DNA from 2 places in the Desulfonatronum lacustre DSM 10312 genome. Region 2 is predicted to be linked to the other one. Evidence: predicted binding sites of a transcription regulator. Region 2 holds the regulator's gene; the other holds the start of a gene.
The links. Region 2 encodes HrcA, which represses chaperone genes, less so after heat shock. Its sites were predicted from a motif close to TGTTAGCACTCNNNNNNNNNGAGTGCTAACA; they were not measured.
Positions count from the first base shown of each region.

Region 1 (7,191 bases), 950 kb from region 2:
GGAACTCAAGGAGGCCTTCCGGGCCACGTTGGAAGAGTTGGACGAGGCGGACCTGTTTCTGCACGTGGCCGACGCCTCTCATCCGGAGCTGGAGCGCCAGGTCAGGGACGTCCGTGTCATTTTGACGGACATGGGGCTGCACGAAATTCCGGCTTTGCTGGTGCTCAACAAACTCGACCTGCTCGCCGCGGAAGATCGGCTTGAACTTGGCCGACTTTTTCCGGAAGGCGTAGGGATCTCCGTGGCGTCCGGCGAGGGGCTGGAGCACTTGGTCCAACGGATCATGGCCGCCCTGCCGACGTCGGTGGTGTAGGGGAGAGTTCTTTTCCGGCCTAGTCCTTCGAGTACAACTCGACCCTGTTCCTGCCGCTGCTTTTGGCCTGATACAAAGCCTTGTCCGCGACGTCGAGCAGGGAGGAAATACCTGGGCACAGCCCGCACCCGGCATGCAGTTCCGCGACTCCGGCGCTGATGGTGATCTTGATTCCAGCCGAGAGCACCTCGCCATCGGCGTCGCGAACCAGAAAATTGTAGTTCTCGATCTTCTTGCGGATCGTCTCCGCCAGCGCCACGGCCTCCTCCCCGGAAATCTCGGGCAGAACCAGGGCGAACTCTTCTCCTCCGAAACGGGCCGGAAAAAATTCGCGCGAATTCAATTTGGCCTGGAACTCGACGAAGGATCGGATCATCGCGGCCACCGTGACCAGGGCTTGATCCCCCACCAGATGGCCGTAGTCGTCGTTAAATTTCTTGAAGTGATCGATGTCCATGAAAATAAGGGACAAGGGTTTTCCGGAAGCCACGGCCTCGGTAATGGCCCGGCTCAGAAAGGCGTCCAGGGCCCGACGGTTGTTCAGCTTGGTCAAATCGTCGGTCAGTCCCATGGAGACGATGGTTTCCAAATCCTGTTGCAACAGGCCCTCGATCTTCTGAAAGCCGCCCTGAATACCACGCACCATTTCGTCCAGGGGTTGTTCGCGCTGAATGGTTTCCAGGGTCATCGCGCTCAATTCCTGGACGTCGTTTTTCCTATGCGCCAACAGATCTTGAAATTGTTTGATCAACTGCGCGGTATCCTGCAGGGCCTCGGTCAGTCTTTCCCGCCACTGGTCGTTGATGATCCCCTCGTTGTCCCGGACCAGTCTGCGGAAGGCTTCATCGGAAAAGTCCTTCTTGCGCAGCACCTCCATGACCAGTTCCTGGGTTCGCTCGCGTTGTGTCGGGGTCAAAAAATCGTAGTCCCTGATGCTGCGCATATACAGTATCAAGCCGCGCCATTTGGACTCCCGGGGCACCCCCAGCCGATCCATGGTTCCGCAGAGATCTTCAAAACACCGTTTCATCCGACCACCCCTTGCCCATACGATTCATGTCGTTCTCGAAAACCAGGCAACTAGACCCGCGCATACCCTTGCCCTGAAACCGTGTTAAAGCAAACCCGGCAATTCGCGCAAGCGCGCAAGACCTGCTTGTCGCACCAAAAACAAAAGGCCGGACAAAAATGTCCGGCCTTTTGCTGAGAAGCAGTGTCCGTTCTCGTGGACAGGCGTTTAGTACATTCCGCCCATTCCACCCATTCCACCCATTCCGCCGCCGGGCATGGGCATGTCCTTCTTGGGCTCAGGCTTTTCGGCCACGGCGCATTCGGTGGTCAGCAGCAGGCCAGCCACGGAAGCGGCGTTCTGCAGCGCAATGCGGGTCACCTTTTTGGGATCAATGACGCCGGCGGCGATCAGGTCTTCGTAGACGCCGGTGGCGGCGTTGAAGCCGAAGCCGTCCTTGCCGTCCTTAACCTTCTCCACCACGATGGAGCCTTCGAAGCCGGCATTGGCGGAGATCATCCGCAGCGGCTCCTCAATGGCCCGACGGACCAGGGCCACACCGGCGGCCTCGTCGTCGTCCACGGTCTTGATGGCATCCAGGCTCTTCACGGCACGAACCAGGGCCACGCCGCCGCCGGGCACGATGCCTTCCTCAACCGCGGCACGGGTGGCGTTCAGGGCGTCCTCGACCCGGGCCTTCTTTTCCTTCATCTCGGTTTCGGTGGCCGCGCCCACGTTGATCACGGCCACGCCGCCGACGATCTTGGCCAGCCGCTCTTGCAGCTTTTCACGGTCGTAATCGGAGGTGGTCTCTTCGATTTCGCTGCGGATCTGGCGCACCCGGGCCTTGATCTGCTCAGGATCGCCGGCACCGTCGATGATCGTGGTGTTTTCCTTGTTGATCACGATGCGCTTGGCCTTGCCCAGGTCGTTCAGGGAGATGTTCTCCAACTTGATGCCCAGGTCTTCGGAAACCATCTGACCGCCGGTCAGGATGGCGATATCCTGGAGCATGGCCTTGCGGCGCTCACCGAAGCCGGGGGCCTTGACCGCGGAAACCTGCAGGGTGCCGCGCAGCTTGTTCACCACCAGGGTGGCCAGGGCTTCGCCTTCCACGTCCTCGGAGATGATCAACAGGGGCTTGGACATCTTGGCCACCTGCTCCAGAACGGGCAGCATGTCCTTCATGCTGGAGATCTTCTTTTCGCAGATCAGGATCAGCGGCTCGTCCAATTCGCAAAGCATCTTTTCCGGATCGGTCACAAAGTAGGGGGAGAGGTAGCCGCGGTCGAACTGCATGCCCTCCACCACTTCCAGGGTGGTCTCCAGGCCCTTGGCTTCCTCAACGGTGATCACGCCTTCCTTGCCGACCTTGTTCATGGCCTCGGCGATAATATTGCCGATGGTCGGGTCGTTGTTGGCGGAAATGGTGCCGACCTGGGCGATTTCCTTCTGGTCGCGGGTGGGCTTGGTCTGGTTGACCAGATCAGCCGTCACGGCCTCCACGGCCTTGTCGATGCCGCGCTTGATGGCCATGGGGTTACGGCCGGCGGTTACCAGCTTCACGCCGTCGGTGTAGATGGCCTGGGCCAGGATGGTAGCGGTGGTGGTGCCGTCGCCGGCCACGTCGCTGGTCTTGCTGGCCACTTCCTTGACCATCTGGGCGCCCATGTTCTCGAACTTGTCGGTCAGCTCGATTTCCTTGGCAACGGTTACGCCGTCCTTGGTGATGATCGGGGAACCGAAAGATTTCTCGATGACCACGTTGCGGCCCTTGGGTCCCAGAGTTACCTTTACGGCGTTGGCCAGGGTGTCTATGCCTTTCTTCAGTCGTTCACGCGCCTTGGTGTCAAAAAGCAGTTCTTTAGCAGCCATGGTTATTCTCCTTGCGTCCTAAAATTCGTTGGTGTCGTTGATGTGCCTGGTCGAATCGCGATGCGAAAGGCCTAGTCTTCAATGATGGCCAGGATGTCGTCCTCGCGCATCACCAGGAACTCTTCGCCGTCGACCTTCATCTCGGTGCCGGCGTACTTGTTGAAGAGCACCTTGTTTCCGGCGGCCACGGCCATCTCGGCGCGCTTGCCGTCGTCGCCCACCTTGCCGGGGCCCACGGCGACCACTTCGCCCTTCATCGGCTTTTCCTTGGCGGAATCAGGGATGATGATCCCTCCCTTGGTCACTTCCTCGCCCTCGAGCCGCTTTACCAGAACACGATCATTCAATGGCTTCAGTTTCATTTTTTTCTCCTCCGAATTGGTTTGTTTTGCTAGCACTCGAAGACGGTGAGTGCTAGCAAGGCGACTTATTCATGAGATGCTCAGGAAAGGCAAGCCTGTTTTTGAGCTGAATATCAAGATTATGGGCTATTTGTATTGAATTAGAAGTTAAAGGTTGAATTTAAAGATGATATCCAAATAATTTAAATTTAAGCTATTGAATGCGTCATCTTGATAAAAATGCAGCAAAATTCTTCACCGTCACGCCTGGGCAGCGTTGGGGTTTTGGCGTAGGATTTGGGCCTTGCTGCCCGACTGTCTTGGTGTTTTTCAACCGCTCTGAACCCGCCATCCTAAATCTTGATCGGAGGAATCGTCATGGACCGCAACCCCGTTGTCGCCGGGCGGTTTTATCCCGGCACCAGACAGGCCTGGGAGGCGGAAGTCCGCAGCCATCTCCCTCCGGAATCCACGCCGCGCAAAGCCCTGCTGGCCATGTTGCCCCACGCCGGATACGCGTACTCCGGGTCCGTGGCCGGCAAGACCCTGTCTGAAGTGATCCCGACGGAAACCGTGCTCCTGCTGGGCCCGAACCATACCGGACTCGGACAGCCCTTGGCCTTGTGGCCCGATGGTCGCTGGCTGCTGCCCGGCGCGCACCTGGACGTGGACGAAAGGCTGGCCGGACACATCCTGGAGGCTGCTCCCGCAATTCAAGCGGACCACCAGGCCCATCTCCAGGAGCACTCCCTGGAGGTCCTCCTGCCTTTTCTCTGGGCCGTCCAACCCCAAACGAGGATCGTCCCGCTGGCCGTGGCCGAACCGCGCCTGGACGTGTTGTTGCGCACGGCTCAGGAACTGGCCGAGGTGCTCGCAAAGTGGCCCAAACCAGTACTGATCCTCGTCAGTTCGGACATGAGTCACTTCGTTTCCGCCCAGCGGGCCAAGGAACTGGACGGCCTGGCCCTGCAAGCCGCCCTGGAACGCGACCCGGAAAAGCTCTACGCCACAGTGCGCGATCAGCGGATCTCCATGTGCGGGATGCTGCCCATGACCCTGGGGCTGGCCGCGGCCAACGCACTTGGAGCGACCCAGGCCCGCCTGATCGCCTACGCCACCTCCGGCGACGCGACCGGGGACTTTTCCCAGGTGGTGGGCTACGCCGGGGTGGTGGTGGAGTAGAATGATGCCGGTTTTGATAAACCGGCCTGCTATCTGATGAAAACGCGACCTGTCTCATCAAACGGCGGCAGGTCGCAGTGCAAGCGGCCGCGAAGAAATTCTGAAGCCCCGTCCCTCTTCCAGAGGCAACGGTGGACAAAAAAGAGGAACGTATTTTTCGGAAACCGCCCCATAAGGATGCCCCGCGAAGCTCTGCCCTGTCTGCTATGCGCCGTGTGATCGCGGGGGCTATTCATTCAGGGGGCTCAGGCTGCTTTCGCCCAGCTTGACTTCCTGCAACCCTGCTTTTGACCGGCAAGAGGCCTTGCAACTGAAATTTGGCTGAAAACGAGAAAGAAACTGCGATCTATTGCTGCTGTGCCGGTGGAGAGACGTAGCCCCATTCCACCAGCCGACCATAAGCGTATTGGGCCTTGTCCCCGGTGTTCACACTGCCTAGGAAGCGTTGGTATTCCTCCGCGGCGCGGCCTTTCCTTCCCATGCTCTCCGAGGTAACCCCTTTCAAAAAGACCGTGTTGGGGTTGCCGGGAAGCATCTTCTCATAACGGTCGAATTGCGCATACGCAGCATCAAACTGCTTCAGGTTCAGCTTGGCCACGCCGCTCAAATGCTGGGCCTGGGCCTCGGCCGGATAGACCCGCCTGGCCTTTTCCGCGAAAAATTCAGCTCGCTTGGGCTGTTCCAGGGCCAATTGACACTTGGACATCAGCACCAACCCCGCATAATCCTCCGGCGCCTGTTTTAGGGCGTCGCTCAAAGCTGTTTCCGCCTTGGGAAACTGCTCCTGGTTCATCTGCTTCTCGCCTTCCTGCATCTTTTCGATGGCCCCCTTGATTTTGCGCAGGCCGGCGGTGTGGTCCATGTAGCGCTCCCGGTACACGGGGTACTCCCGGGCTGATGTGTACGTGGTACTGGAGTTCTGAACCGCGGTTTGATAGCGCTCTTCACTCATGGGATGGGTCGAAAACATCATCTCAATGGCCGACGGTTTATTCTTTTGCATCCGGCGCAGCACGTCCATCAGCCCGACCATACCTTCCGGGCTATAGCCGGATTTGGTCATGTACTCCATGCCCAGGTCGTCGGCCTGACGCTCATCGCTTCGGCTGTAGTGAGCCAGCAAGGCTCCGGCGGCAACCCCGCCCAGGCCCGCGGCAATGGCACCCAGAGTTTCATCCTGGGACGCCAAAGCCATTGAGGCTCCCATCAACACCAGACTCGTCAAAATGCCCACGGACATCCGCGAAGCCGTATGCCGGGCATTGACGTGCCCCAGTTCGTGTCCCAGCAACCCGGCCAACTCGCCCTCGTCTTTCATTTCCAGCATGATCCCGCGGGTCGTGGCCACGCTGCCGGCGGGAAACACATAGGCATTGACGTAGGTGGCGTTCACACAGCGAAACGAGTATGGCATGTGCGCCCGATGGGTGTTTCCGGTCATGCTCTGTCCCACCGTGGCCAGATACTGGTTCAAGCGCTGATCCTGCACCGCGCCGTAATCCGCGGAAAACTGATGTGGGGAATTCTCCCGGTCCAGTTGAATTTCGCTCTCTTCGGACAAAAACATCAATTGCTGTTCCCCGGTGACCGGATTGATAGCGCAACCCGTGGCCAATCCGGCGGTGGAAGCCGTGGCCAACCAGAGAAAATCCCGCCTGTTCATGGACCGTGTGCTGATTCGATTTGCCGGATGATGCACGAGGTTCTCCTTTTCCTTGCTGATACTCGCCCACAACAATTACAATACCGTTCCATTCTCTCCGCTCACCGCTGCCTTGGCCATGTTCAGCCCGTTGGTGAAAATTACCGAGGCCTTGGAGGGTTTGGTATGGTAGCCGCTGGTTTTGGTGGTTTGCTGGCGCAGAACTATGATCTCCACATCGTCCTGTTCCTGGTATTCCTTGATAATTCCCTTGGGCGGGGCAATCCCGGCCGTGGCCGCCTCCAAGCCATACCCCTGTTTGGCAACCAGAACAACATACACGTACGGATAACTCGTTCCCTTCACGTCATTGGTCACTACCTGGACGTACATGCCCAGAAAATCCTTGGGTGCATCGGGAATCTGAATCCGCAATTTGACATCATCGGGGATCTTGGTCTTGCCCTTGAGCAACATTATCACCGTGACCTGATCCGGTCCGACCAGTTTCTCGGCATTCTCCAGAAGGGACTGCAAACTCTCCACCTTGACCATCAGCTTGGGCAGACGCAAAATTCTCCGAGTACCCGTTACCCAGTGCGGCGTAAGCAGGATCAGCGCATTGAACAGCAGCATCTCGACACTTGGCGCAAAGACTCCATGACCGAATTCCAGGTGATGAACCAGGCTGTAAAGAGCTGGTCCTGCCACGAGAATCAGGGTGATAACGCCCCAGGAATTGGTCACGTCCATGAAGGAGCGGTTCCAGCGCAGCATTTTTTTGTCGATCTCCTGCAAGTCCCGTAAGCGCTGGATGTCCACGTTTTCC
Region 1 is NZ_KI912608.1:2,432,051-2,439,241, reverse strand. It holds gene hflX (GTPase HflX) at 1-313, shown strand, start outside; gene DESLA_RS0111505 (GGDEF domain-containing protein) at 333-1,343, opposite strand; gene groL (chaperonin GroEL) at 1,551-3,197, opposite strand; gene groES (co-chaperone GroES) at 3,269-3,559, opposite strand; gene amrB (AmmeMemoRadiSam system protein B) at 3,917-4,720, shown strand; gene DESLA_RS0111485 (M48 family metalloprotease) at 5,067-6,419, opposite strand; gene DESLA_RS0111480 (hypothetical protein) at 6,459-7,191, opposite strand, start outside.
Region 1: groES (co-chaperone GroES) is a predicted target of HrcA. The motif match lies at 3,587-3,617, and genes of this name have one in related genera.

Region 2 (7,191 bases):
GCCCCAGCAGGGCAAGGACCCGGTAATCGTGCCAGAACCACTCCAGGCGCAGTTTCGGGTCCAGCAGGGCCCAGCGGATCAGGGCGTCCTGGGCGCGGACGTAGTCCTGGGTCTGCAGGGAACTGATGGCCAACCGCTCCCAGGCCAGGTCCAGTTGGCGATGATCCAGCGGCTCGGACACCAGGACATCGTAGAGTTGTCGACTGCGTTGGTAGTCCCTGGCCTGCCACGCTGCGTCGGCTTGCAGGAGCAGCCCCTGAACGGTCTCTTCCGCGGGCGGCGGGGCAATGGGGGGCAGGCGTTTTTTCTCAATGCAGCCGCCGGCGAAAAAGACCGGGATGATCAGGAGAAGGATCAGGATTCCGCGTAGAGCAAGTTGGTGAACCATGCAACCGCCTTGAAAAGGAGACTCTGGGGCATCTTGGATATTGGACGAGATAAAGGCAGCGGGCGTCGCGTACAAAAAAAGCCTGACCCGCGTTAACGCGGGTCAGGCTTGAGGTATAGGGATACGGCAAACAGCCTGTCAAGGCGACGGCATCCCGGAGTGCTACTTGACCTCGGTGTAGTCCGCGTCCACGACGTCGTCGTCCTTCTTCGGACCGTCCTGCTGGCCGCCCGGCTGCGCTCCAGGCTGGGGACCGGCTTGGCCGCCCTGTTCTCCACCGCTTTTCTGGGCGTAGAGTTGTTCGGCCAGCTTGTGCGAAGCCTGGGCCAACTCCTCGGAAGCACGGCGGATTTCAGCTTCGTCGTCGCCTTCCATGAGCTTCTTCAGGCTTTCGATCTTGGTTTCGATTTCGCCGCGCAGCACGGAGTCCAACTTGTCGCCCAGGTCGTTGATGGACTTCTCCGTGGCGTAAATCAGAGAGTCAGCGTGGTTGCGGGCTTCGATGAGCTGCTGTTTCTTCTTGTCCTCGTCCGCGTGGGTCTCGGCGTCCCTGACCAGGTTCTGGATTTCGTCCTCGGACAGGCCGCTGGAAGCGGTGATCCGGATGGACTGCTCCTTGCCCGTGCCCAGGTCCTTGGCCGAGACGTTGACGATCCCGTTGGCGTCGATGTCAAAGGCCACCTCCACCTGGGGCATGCCCCGGGGAGCGGGCGGGATGCCGGTCAACTCGAAGCGGCCCAGGGTTTTGTTGTCCCCGGCCATGGGCCGTTCGCCCTGGAGCACGTGAATGGAAACCGAAGGCTGGTTGTCCGCGGCCGTGGTGAAGACCTGGCTCTTGCGGGTCGGGATGGTGGTGTTGCGCTCGATGAGCTTGGTGCAAACTCCTCCCAGGGTTTCGATGCCCAAAGACAGCGGGGTGACGTCCAACAGCAGCACGTCCTTGACGTCCCCGGCCAGAATTCCGCCCTGAATGGCCGCGCCCATGGCCACGACCTCGTCCGGATTCACGCCCTTGTGCGGTTCGCGTCCAAAAAAGTCCTGGACTTTTTTCTGCACCAGGGGCATCCGGGTCATCCCGCCGACCAGGATCACCTCGTCGATGTCCGAGGTCTTCAGTCCGGCGTCGGCCAGGGCCTTTTTGCAGGGCTCAATGGTTCGGTCCACCAGGTCTTCCACCAACTTGTCCAGCTTGGCCCGGGAGAGCTTGATCAGCAGGTGTTTGGGGCCGTTCTGGTCCGCAGTGATGAAGGGCAGGTTGATTTCCGTCTCCATGGAGGTGGAGAGTTCCTTCTTGGCCTTTTCTCCGGCTTCCTTGAGCCGCTGCAGAGCCATGCGGTCCTTGGACAGATCAATTCCGTTGTCCCGCTTGAATTCGCTGACGAGGTAATCGATAACCCGGTGGTCGAAGTCCTCGCCGCCAAGAAAGGTGTCGCCGTTGGTGGCCCGGACTTCAACGACGTTGTCGCCGACTTCCAGAATGGAAATGTCGAAGGTCCCGCCGCCCAGGTCGAACACGGCGACCTTTTCGTTCTTTTTCTTGTCAAAGCCGTAGGCCAGGGAGGCCGCGGTGGGCTCGTTGATGATCCGCTTGACTTCCAGTCCGGCGATCCGTCCGGCGTCCTTGGTGGCCTGGCGCTGGCTGTCGTTGAAGTAGGCCGGAACGGTGATTACGGCCTCGGTCACGGTTTCGCCCAGATAGGCTTCGGCGTCGGACTTCAGCTTCTGCAGGATCATCGCCGAAATTTCCGGAGCGCTGTACTTCTTGCCGTTGATGTCCACGTAGGAATCGCCGTTGCTCCCTTCGACGATCTTGTACGGGCAACTATCCTTCCAGGACGTGATTTCCTTGGCGTCGAAACGACGGCCCATCAGTCGCTTGATGGCGAATACGGTCTTTTCCGGGTTGGTGACGGCTTGGCGCTTGGCAATCTCACCGACCAGCCGTTCCTTGTCGGTGAAGGCCACGATGGACGGAGTGGTTCGTCCGCCTTCGGGGTTGGTGATGCATTTGGGCTCCTTGCCCTCCATCACATAGACGCAACTATTCGTCGTTCCCAGATCGATACCGATGATTTTTCCCATGTTTTTGATTCCTCCTGAACGCAATGGATATTTTTCGATCAAGTTAAGGTTGATTGTCCGCTTGTAAAGGGGCGGATGAAAAAATTATACGGCGCACTCCATACTGACCAGCACTTTGGCCGGACGGAGCAGCCGTCCTTTGAGGCGATAGCCTTTTTGAACCACGTGGCAGACCTTGCCGGGCTCAAAGTCCGGATGCGGCTGCTGGGCCAAGGCTTCGTGCCAATTGGGGTCGAAGTCCTCGCCGGATTGGCCCAGAGGCTCCAATTCGTGGCGGGCGAGAATGTCCAGAAACAGTTTGCGGGTCATTTCCACCCCGCTGAGCAGCTCCTTGCTCGTGCCGGTCTTTCCGCCGTGCTCCAGGGCCAGGTCCAGGTTGTCCAGGATCGGCAACAGGTCTTCCAGCACGGATTCCGTGGCGAATTTGCAAAAGTCGTCCTTTTCCCGTTGCAAGCGCTTCTTCAGGTTTTCAGTGTCCGCGGCCATGCGCAGTTTTTCATCCTGGACCTGGGCCAAAAGTCGACAGTTGGGACAGACTTTTTCCTCGCACAGCCGGGTCAGCTGCTCCTCATCGATCATATCGGCAGTCATTTTCGGCGTTCCGGTCTCCTCCGATCCGTTCGCGACATCCTCGACATCGATGTTCTCGCCCACGGTATGGTCCGCCCGATGTGCCGCCTCGGCATAGGGATTATTCTTTTGAGACATGTTCTCCTCCTTGCGTATCTAGGACCCTTTATATCTAGGGCCCTTTAAAAACGATTTCTCAAGAGCTGGCTGATCACCTGGGCCGTGAATTCGACCAGAGGGACAACCTTGGCGTAGTCCATGCGGATCGGGCCGATGATGCCCACCACTCCCAGGGGGTCGTCCTGTCCCAGGTAGGGAGAGGAAATCAGCGTGAATTCCTGCAAGCCTTCCTGATCGTCTTCGCGCCCGAAGATGATGGAAATACCATCGGGCTTGGCCACCTTGTCCAACAGTTCCAGCAGTTGGGTGCGTTCCTCCAGCATGCGCAGTAGTTCCTGAAGCTTGGCCGGGTTGGCGAACTCCGGGTGGGTAAAGAAGTTCACCGTGCCCTCGACATAGACTTCCCGCTCGTTTCCGCCGGAGAACACCTGCTGGGCCAGGACCAGGGCCTGTTGACTGACGGCCTGATACTCACGCTGGACCGCGTCCATTTCCTGGAGCAGCTTGGTCCGGACCTGGGCCAGGGTCCGGCCTTGGAACAACTGATTCAGATAATTGCTGTACGTGACCAGATCGTCCGTGCCCAACTCGGGCTCCACGGAGACGATCTTGTTGCGGACGATGCCGCCCTCCACCACCAGAATGGCCATGGCCAGGCCGGGCTTGAGCAGGATGAAGTCGATGTGCTTGAAGCCGATGTTCGTGGCCTTGGGCGCCAGGACCATGCTCACCTGCCGGGTGTAGGCCGACAGGAGCCGGGAGGCGTTGCGCAGCAGTTCGGAGACATCCCGCCTGTCGTCGCCCATGTGCTCGGTGAGCTGGGTCCGTTCCTCCGGGGTGAGCGGGTGATATTTCAATAGGGTGTCCACGTAAAAGCGGAAGCCATGCGCCGAGGGTATCCGTCCGGCCGAGGTGTGAGGCTGTTCCAGATAGCCCTTGTCCGTCAGGTCGGCCATGATGTTGCGGATGCTGGCCGGGCTGAGGTTCAGATTGGATTTTTTGGCGATGGTCCGGGACCCCACGGGCGCGGCCGTCTGGATGTAATCCTCGATGAGCGTCGTCAAAACGCCGATTTCGCGTGGCTGAAGTTCCATGGTGGTATCCTGTCTAGCACTCGATAAGAGAGAGTGCTAGACCCCATAAATATGCCGGAAGGTTCTGTCAAGGAAGGAGGGGGCGATACTCACCCGCTATCTGAATCGGTATCGAAAACGAAATCGTGATCGAAATCGAACCTTATGTCCAAGAAGATTTCGTAATCACGGAGTGATGCACAGCATTCTTAATTCCAGGTTCAATTCCGATTTCGGTAGCGATTTCGATTTCGAGGGCATGGCCCGATGCAGGCGTGAAACACCGCTCCATTACCTGCATCAGCAGACGTGGCAGAACACATATTCCCGCAGCCCGTGCAGCCAGGGGCGGGGCTTGACACCGGTAAGCGCGGTGAAGGATTCGCTGTTCAGTACGGAATAGGCCGGGCGGTGGGCTTTTTGCGGATATTGGTCCGAGGTGATGGGGTGGACGTCGCATTGCAGGCCCATGGCTTGCACGGCGGAAGCGGCCAGTTCGCACCAGGAGGCGCAACCGCCGTTCACGAGATGAAATATCCCGGTCCCCCCGGCTTTGAGCAATTCCACGGAATATTCGGCCAGGTCCGGGGTGTAGGTCGGAGAGCCGATCTGATCGTGGACCACGTTCAAGGAGGCGCGCTGGGAGGCAAGGGTGAGAATCTTGCTCACGAAGTTGGTCCGTCCCGGTCCGAAGAGCCAAGCCGTGCGGACGATGCTCAATCGGTCCAGAGCCAGTTCCCGCAGCGCGTTCTCTCCGGCCAGTTTGGTCTTGCCGTAGATGCACAGCGGATTGACGGCGTCGTCGGGCCGGTAAGGCTCGCAGCCCTGGCCGTCGAAGACAAAGTCCGTGCTGTAATGTACCAACTGGATGCCGCGCTGCTTGGCCAAGCGACCGAGCTTGACGGGCAGGAGTTTGTTCACCTGCATGGCCAGTTCCGGCTCGTCCTCGGCCAAGTCCACCTGGGTGTAGGCCACGGTGTTGCAGATCACGTCCGGCTCGTGGCGGTCCAAAAAAGCGGCGAGTTGATCCGTGTCGAAGAGATCTACGTCTTCCCGGCCCACGGGCAGCGCGGTCCAGCCCGCCTTGGTCAGGGCGGCGCAGAGGGACTGGCCCAAGAGGCCGGTCTTGCCGCCCAGGACCATGACGTTTTGGGGTGTCCGCCGCGTCGTGGAATCGGTTTGCCCGCTCATCGCCGCTCTCCGTACCAGGCGTCCATGAAGTCGCGGTAGCTGCCGTCCTGGACCCGGCGCAGCCATTCCCGGTTGTCCTCATACCATTGGATGGTTTCCCGAAGCCCTTGGTCAAAGGTGACGGATGGGGCAAATCCCAGCTCCCGGCCGGCCAGGGCGAAGTCCATGGCGTAGCGTCGGTCGTGGCCGGGGCGGTCCTGAACAGAGCGAATCAAGGAGTGGGGCTTGCCCAGCAGGTCCAGGATGGCCGTGACCACTTGAATGTTGGTGCGTTCGGCGTCGCCGCCGAAGTTGTAGACCTCCCCGGGGCGGCCCCGGTCCATGGCCAGTTCCACGCCGCGGCAATGGTCCAGGACGTGAATCCAATCCCGGACGTTGGTTCCGTCGCCGTAGACCGGCAAGGGCTTGTCTTCCCAGGCCAGGGTGATCATCAGGGGGATCAGTTTTTCCGGAAACTGGAACGGTCCGTAGTTGTTGGAGCAGCGGGTGATCACCGTGGGCAGACCGTAGGTCTCGTGATAGGCCCGGACCAACAGGTCCGCCGAAGCCTTGGAGGCGGAGTAGGGGCTGTTGGGAGCCAGGGGGGTCTGCTCGGTGAACAGGCCCTCCGGGCCGAGGGTTCCGTAGACCTCGTCCGTGGAGACCTGCAAGAAGAGTGTGATTTTTGCTTTGCGGGAGGCCTCCAGCAGGTTGTGCGTGCCCTGAATGTTCGTGGTGATGAACGGCGAGGAATCGTGGATGGAACGGTCCACATGGGACTCCGCCGCGAAATTGAGCACGGCCTGGATCCGGTGTTCGGCCAAAAGTCGGGGAACCAACTCCGGATCGGCGATGTCTCCATGGACGAAAACATACCGGGAGTCCTGACCTTGTTCCAGGGGCAGCAGGTTCATCCGGTTTCCGGCGTAGGTCAACTTGTCCAGGTTGACGACGAGCAGATCCTTGCGGCGCTCCATCAGGGACAGGATGAAGTTGGAGGCGATGAATCCACATCCTCCGGTGACCAGAATGCGGCTGAGACGGCGTTGCATGCGTGATCCTCTTGAATATGTGCGGGCACCGAGGTTCCCAAAGCCCTCGGATGTCCTTTAAGCGGAAATGGAGAGCGACAGGCGAAAGAAAATATTGGGTCGCGGGCAAAAGCGTGAACTTGTAGCCCCGGCCCGCGGCAAAGGTCAAATATCGGTTCGGGAGCCGGTCAACCCCGTCAGGGTCTGGAGCACTTCGACCATCAGGTGTTTGTCCCGGGGCAGGACCTTGTCGATGGCCACGTTTCGCGGGACGGTTTCCGGGTTGCTGGTCAGGAGGATGAAGGGGATTTTGGCGTTGCGGCCCTGGGAGGCGCGGATGGCCGCGACCACGGCCACGCCGTTGAGCCGGACGAGTTCACGGGCCAGGACGGCGACCTGGAATTTGTGACGCATCAGCAGTTCGATGGCCGCGATTCCGTCGTCCACCATGGTGATCTGGACGGGCTGGTCCGCCAGGGCCTTGCGCAGGACCTGCTGCATGATGTTCGAGGGTTCGGCCATCAGCACTTCAATACGCCGTTGTTTCTCCGGTTCCCGCAAGCGTTCCAACTCGGCTTCCAGGGACGCATAGTCCGGATCGTCCGCGCCGGCCACCTGTTGCACTTTGCGCAGCAGATCAATGTAGGCCAGGGACTTGGAAATGCAGTTGTCGCTGAAATCGCACGCCCCGGAGGCTTCGGTAAGAAGGTTTTCGAATTGGTGGCAAATAGCGGTGATGATGTGCAGGCCATGGGTT
Region 2 is NZ_KI912608.1:3,385,038-3,392,228, forward strand. It holds gene DESLA_RS0115955 (penicillin-binding protein activator) at 1-388, opposite strand, end outside; gene dnaK (molecular chaperone DnaK) at 551-2,470, opposite strand; gene grpE (nucleotide exchange factor GrpE) at 2,555-3,178, opposite strand; gene hrcA (heat-inducible transcriptional repressor HrcA) at 3,223-4,254, opposite strand; gene rfbD (dTDP-4-dehydrorhamnose reductase) at 4,534-5,424, opposite strand; gene rfbB (dTDP-glucose 4,6-dehydratase) at 5,421-6,455, opposite strand; gene DESLA_RS0115985 (ATP-binding response regulator) at 6,600-7,191, opposite strand, start outside.